Linked DNA regions of Thermobifida alba. The protein of the gene in region 2 interacts with the protein of the main gene of each other region in a pairwise test. Links are inferred from orthologs where the notes say so. Each region holds a gene or a part of one and is shown on either strand. Other genes may lie near its edges.

Evidence for each region.
Region 1: the proteins of sufU (region 2) and FOF52_RS21035 interact in binary tests that used the Escherichia coli proteins (3 or more experiments, as listed by UniProt). The link is inferred for Thermobifida alba from one-to-one orthologs.

Annotation. Positions count from the first base shown.
Region 1 is NZ_CP051627.1:4,698,934-4,702,063, reverse strand. Bases 110-2,925 are described here. They hold FOF52_RS21035 (cysteine desulfurase family protein), read right to left. Parts: upstream 2,196-2,925; coding sequence 1,023-2,195; downstream 110-1,022. Other genes in these bases: FOF52_RS21030 (Crp/Fnr family transcriptional regulator), read left to right, coding at 2,544-2,925; FOF52_RS21040 (DUF695 domain-containing protein), read left to right, coding at 110-933. In the rest of the region: more of FOF52_RS21040, read left to right, coding at 1-109; more of FOF52_RS21030, read left to right, coding at 2,926-3,130. UniProt on the Escherichia coli protein: Master enzyme that delivers sulfur to a number of partners involved in Fe-S cluster assembly, tRNA modification or cofactor biosynthesis. Catalyzes the removal of elemental sulfur from cysteine to produce alanine.
Region 2 is NZ_CP051627.1:2,202,361-2,205,360, forward strand. What follows is about bases 3-2,688. They hold sufU (Fe-S cluster assembly sulfur transfer protein SufU), read right to left. Parts: upstream 1,740-2,688; coding sequence 1,266-1,739; downstream 3-1,265. Other genes in these bases: FOF52_RS09725 (MBL fold metallo-hydrolase), read right to left, coding at 3-252; FOF52_RS09730 (DUF1269 domain-containing protein), read right to left, coding at 249-767; FOF52_RS09735 (metal-sulfur cluster assembly factor), read right to left, coding at 904-1,269; FOF52_RS09745 (cysteine desulfurase), read right to left, coding at 1,752-2,688. Outside these bases: more of FOF52_RS09725, read right to left, coding at 1-2; more of FOF52_RS09745, read right to left, coding at 2,689-3,000. UniProt on the Escherichia coli protein: A scaffold on which IscS assembles Fe-S clusters. Exists as 2 interconverting forms, a structured (S) and disordered (D) form. The D-state is the preferred substrate for IscS.

The DNA.
Region 1 (3,130 bases), 2.5 Mb from region 2 along the record:
GACCTGGCCTCCCTCGGCTCCCTGGACAGCCCCGAGGCGCTGCTGGCCAGCCTGGAGGACGAGCCCGCCTCGGCGCGTGCGTCGTACGCGCTGACCCTGCGCGCCGGGGCCGACGACGAGGCCCGCGTCCTGGCCGAGCGCTGGTACCGCGCCGCCCCCGAGGACGCCGACTGGGCGTTCTTCCCCGCGCGTCCCGCCGACCACGCCCAGCTCACCCGGGCGACGACCTGGGACGACCACGAACTCGACCTGGCGCACACGTCGGTGTCGCTGCGCGTGGACCACTCCAGCGGACAGATCGAGGTCGGGGTCTACCACCCGGACTTCATGTTCCTGCCGGAGGAGACCCGGCGCGAGGTCGCCGAGCACGTGGTGCTGCTGGCCGTGGGCGAGGACGACCTGGTGCGCTGGATCGGCTCGGTGCACCCGCTGGTGGAGAAACCGCTGGACCCGCTGCCGCCGACCTCGATGCCCTCGGTGGTGCGGCAGCTGTCCGGGATGGGCGGCGGAGGCGGCTGGGTGACCCTGCAGGGCCGGATTCCGCTGCGGGGGGCGCTGCAGTTGTCGGCGCGCTATCCGCTGCACCGCCGCGACTACCCCGCGCTCACCCTGTACGCGCAGGTCATGGTCTCCTACGCGGAGACCGACGAGGACCGCCTGCCCACCGGGGCGTCGGCCTCGGCGCTGGAGGCCTACGCCCTCGGGCTGCGCGAGATGCTCGGCTCCAACGGCGCGCTGTTCGCCGTGCAGACGGTCGGCGGCCAGCGGGTCCTCCACTTCTACCTGGACCCGGAGTCGGGCATCCTGCCCGAGTTCGAGAAGGCCGCCCGGGGCTGGTCGGAGGGCCGGGTGTTCGTCACCAGCGCGCTGGACCCCGAGTGGCGCACCATCGACCAGATCCTCAAGCCCATCCGCAAGCAGTTGGGGCGCTGAGCCCCGCCGGGGCGCCGCGCCGCCGGCGGTCCGGTCCCCGGAGCCGTTTCCGGCCCTCCCGATGACGTCGGGACCAGGGTCGTGGCCGGTCAGCTCCGGCGGCGGGCGCGGGCCTCCCGCGCCCGTGCCACGGCCGGGCCGATGGCCTCCGCCAGGGCCTTGACGTCGGCGGAGGTGGAGCCGCGGCCCAGGGAGAAGCGCAGCGCCTCCCGCGCGGTGTCGGGATCGGCGCCCATCGCCAGCAGCACGTGGCTGGCTTGGGAGACCCCCGCCGAGCAGGCCGAACCGGTGGAGCAGCAGATGCCCTGGGCGTCCAGCAGCATGAGCAGGGCGTCGCCCTCGCAGCCGGGGAAGCCGAGGTTGGCGATGCCCGCCAGGCGCTCGGCGGGGTGGCCGTTGACCCGGACGTCGGGGACCGCCGCGCGCACCGCGTCGACCAGTTCGTCGCGCAGTGCCGCCAACTGGGCCGCGTGCTCGGCGCGTTCGGCGACCGCCAGGCGCACCGCGGTGGCGAAACCGCGCAGCAGCGGGGTGGTCAGCGTCCCGGAGCGGACGTCGCGTTCCTGGCCGCCGCCGTGCAGCACCGGCACCGGGTCGACGCCGCGGGCCAGCAGCAGCGCCCCCACGCCGACCGGTCCGCCCAGTTTGTGCCCGGTGACAGTGAGCGCCGACACCCCGCTGGCGGCGAAGTCGACCTCTTCGACGCCCACCGCCTGCACCGCGTCGGTGTGGAACCAGATGCCGTGCTCGGCGGCGACCGCGGCGAGTTCCGCGACCGGCTGGACGGTGCCGACCTCGTTGTTGGCCCACATCACCGAGACCAGCGCGACGCTCGCGGGGTCGCGTTCGATCGCCGCGCGCAGCGTCTCGGGGGAGAGCCGCCCGCAGGCGTCCACGGGCAGCTCCTCGACGAGCGCGCCCTGGTGGTCGGCCATCCAGTGGGCCGGGTCGAGGACGGCGTGGTGCTCAACCGCGCTGACCAGGATGCGCCGCCGCGCCGGGTCCCGGGCGTGCCGCGCCCAGTACAGGCCCTTGACCGCGAGGTTGTCGGCCTCGGTGCCGCCGCTGGTGAACACCACCTCGTGCGGGGTGCAGCCCAGGGCGTCGGCGAGGGTCTCGCGGGCCTCCTCCACCACCCGCCGGGCCTGCCGCCCGGCTCCGTGCAGGGAGGACGCGTTTCCGAGAACGCCGAACCCGTCCGTCAGGTCCGCGAGCACCTCGGGACGCACCGGAGTCGTGGCGGCGTGGTCGAGATAAACCATGACTTCTCCAGGATACGGCCGAGAGCCGGACGGGGGGTTTTCGACCTCATGGCGGACGGCAGACCCCGCGGGCTGTTCCGTTCGACCAGGTTTCCGGCCTCCCCTCCCCGGCGTACCGCTGCGATCGCAACGCGTTCGGCTTCCCCGTGCCACCACACCGATGTCCTGACGAGCCCCGACGAGTGCTCTGAAGGGCCGATGACGGCACACCTGAAGTCAATTTGACAACCGAAAACCGGTTTTTCTCCTCAGGCGAAATCTGGAACTCCATCCGAATTCACCATGTTTGTCGGCCCGCCCTGGCAGAATCTTCTGTAATTTCCTCGTCGTCCCGGAGATCCGGCATCCATGAAGCTGCGCCAATTGATCCCCCCTGAAACCTGGGATGAACTGCTCCGCATCGGCACACGTCGCGTGTTCAGGGCCGATTCCCCACTCATGCTCCAGGGAGAGCCGCCCACCTTCGTCCTGGCCCTGACCGAAGGAACCGTCAAGATCACTGAAGACACCGACGATGGCCGACAGGTTCCTCTGGCTCTACGCGGCCCCGGCGACCTCTTCGGTGAGACCGGAGTGCTCCTCGAACAACCTCGCAGCGCAACGGCGTGGACCACCACCAGGTGCGTCGGCCATGCCATTCCCGCACCAACGTTCCGCTCCTTCGCCGAGCGCTGCAAACTGCACACCGACATCTACCGCCTGTCCGTGGCCCGTTTCCTGCAGCGCGAAGAGCACCTGAGCAACCTGCTGTGTCACACACCCGACGTACGCATGGCCCGTCTGCTCGGCCACCTGGCTGACGAGGTGGGAGAACCGCAGGGTGCCAACGTGGTCATCCACATCGGCATGAGCCGCGAAGAACTCGGACTCATGGTGAGGATGAGCAGGGCCACGGCCATCGACACCCTCCACCGGCTCCAGTCCCTCGGGCTCAT
Region 2 (3,000 bases):
CGGCACCCGCCACTGCCCGCGCAGCCGCTCCGCGAGTCCCAGGTGGTCGAAGTGCGCGTGGGTGGGCACGACCGCCCGGACCTGCTCGGGCTCCGTTCCGATGGCCCGCAACGCGCGCAGCGGCACCGGCCAGGCCGCGGGCAGCCCGGTGTCCACGACCGTGACGCCGTCGCCGTCGGCCACCAGGTACATGGTGGTGTGGGCGTGTCCGCTCCGGTGGATTCCCGGCGGTGTGTTCCCGTCCGCCGTCATCCTCCCCGTCCCGGTGCGGACGGCGCCGTCTCCTCGCCGCGCAGCGCCCTGACGAGCTCCTGCTCCTCCCGGCGGGACAGGCTGGTCTCCAGCACGACCGGCTCCAACGGTCGCAACGCCTCGACGACGCGGTCCCTGGTGGCCGAGTGGACCAGCAGGAACACCGCGGCCCGGCCCCCGTCGAGCTGGTGTCCGATCTGGCGGATCATGCCGTCGTCGATACCGATGTCGGTCAGTTTGCCCGCGACGGCGCCGGCCGCCGCCCCCACCGCCAGGCCGAGCGCGGGCGAGAGGAACAGCGCCCCGACCAGGGTGCCCCACAGGGCGCCGCCCGCGGCGCCCACACCGGTCGCGCTCAGCGTCTGCTGGATGCGCGGCTTGCCGCGGGCGTCCTTGTAGACGTAGGCGGCGTCCTTCAACCGCAGCAGCTCGTGCCGGGCCAGGTCGTCGGCGATGTCGAGGGCCTGCTCCGCCCGGTCCCGGTCGGCTACGCCGAACACCACCAGATGGGTCATGGCCGTCTCCTCCCGGGTCGTCGTTCCCCTCCCCTATCCGGGGGACGCCGTGCCTCACCCGGGCGCGTGCCAAGAAACGGCAAACGCCCGCGGCCGGCGGGGCCGCGGGCGGAAGGTCACGGACGACGCAAGCGGGTCAGACGTTGAAACCGAGCATCCGCAGCTGGTCCCGGCCGTCCTCGGTGATCTTGTCCGGCCCCCACGGCGGCATCCAGACCCAGTTGATCTTGACCTCGCGGTCGAACTCCTCCAGCGCGCTGGCGGCCTGGTCCTCCAGGACGTCGGTGAGCGGACAGGCGGCGCTGGTCAGCGTCATGTCGATGACGATGTCCCGCTCGTCCACGTTGATGCCGTAGACCAGACCGAGATCGACGATGTTGACGCCCAGTTCGGGGTCGATGACGTCCTTGAGGGCGTCGGTGATCTCCTCCAGCAGCGCCTCGTCCACCTCGGCGGCCGGAGCCTGCGCGGTCTGGGCAGCCTCCTCGTTTCCGGTGGTCATGCGGCCCCCTCCTTCTGGGTTGCCAGGGACTTGGCGGTCGCGTCCTTCCACGCCATCCAGGCGAGCAGAGCACACTTGACGCGGGCGGGGTACTTCGACACCCCGGCGAAGGCCACCGCGTCCTCCAGCACGTCCTCGTCGGGCTCGACCTGTCCCCTGGACTGCATGAGTGCGGTGAACTCGTCCAGGACGGCCATCGCCTCGTCGACGGTCTTGCCGATGAGCAGGTCGGTCATGACCGAGGCGCTGGCCTGGCTGATGGAACAGCCCATGCTGTCGTAGGAGATGTCGGCGACCGTGGCCGTGCCGTTCCCCTCCTCCGGCTTGAGCAGCACCCGGAGGGTGACCTCGTCACCGCAGGTGGGGTTGATGTGGTGGCTCTCCGCGTCGAACGGCTCCCGCAGCCCCTTGTGGTGCGGGTTGCGGTAGTGGTCCAGGATGATCTCCTGGTACATCGCGTCGAGTTTCATGGCACGCCTCTCCTAGCTTCGGGCCACGCCGAAGAACCGCTGCGCCTCGCGGATCCCCTCGGCCAGGGCGTCCACGTCGGCGAGGGAGTTGTACAGGTAGAAGGAGGCTCGGGTGGTGGCCACCGTGCCGTACCTGCGGTGCAGCGGCCAGGCGCAGTGGTGCCCCACCCGCACGGCCACTCCCAGGTCGTCCAACACCTGTCCCACGTCGTGGGGGTGGATGCCGTCGACGGTGAACGACACCGCTCCCCCGCGTGCCTCGGCGTCGGCCGGTCCGACGATCCGTACCCCCTCGATGGAACCGACGTGCTTGAGCGCGTATTCCACCAGGGCGTGCTCGTGCGCGGCGACGGCCTCCATGCCGACGGAGCTCAGGTAGTCGCAGGCCGCGGCCAGGCCGACCGCCTGCGGCGCCATCGGCACCCCGGCCTCGAAGCGCTGCGGCGGGTCGGCCCAGGTGACACGGTCCATGTGCACCACGCCGATCATGGAGCCGCCGGTGATGAACGGCGGCATGGCGCGCAGCAGTTCACCGCGTCCCCACAGCACGCCGATGCCGTTGGGGCCGCACATCTTGTGCCCGGAGAACACCAGGAAGTCGGCGCCGAGTTCGGTGACGTCGACCGGCATGTGCGGCACCGACTGGGCACCGTCCACCAGGACCAGCGCGCCGACGGCGTGCGCCCGCTCCGCGATCTGCCGGACCGGGTTGACGGTGCCCAGCACGTTGGACTGGTGGATGAGCGCCACGATCCGCGTGCGCTCGTTGACCAGGTCGTCCAGATTCGACAGGTCGAGGCGGCCCTCGTCGGTGACGCCGAACCAGCGCAGGGTCGCCCCGGTGCGGCGGCACAGCTCCTGCCACGGCACCAGGTTGGCGTGGTGCTCCATCTCGGTGACGACGACCTCGTCGCCCGGGCCCACGGCCAGGCGGGCGAACTCCTCGCCCGCGGTGGCCGCGTTGCTCATGGCGTAGGCGACGAGGTTGACCGCCTCGGTGGCGTTCTTGGTGAACACCACCTCGTCGGCGGGGGCGCCGACGAAGGCCGCGATGGTGGCCCGGGCCGCCTCGTAGGCGTCGGTCGCCTCCTCCGCGAGCTGGTGCGCCCCCCTGTGCACCGCCGCGTTGTGGCGTTCGTAGAACTCCCGCTCGGCGTCGAGGACCTGCCGGGGTTTCTGCGAGGTCGCCCCGGAGTCGAGGTACACCAGCGGACGCTCGTCGCGGACGGTCCGGGCCAGGATCGGAAAGTCGGCCCGGATC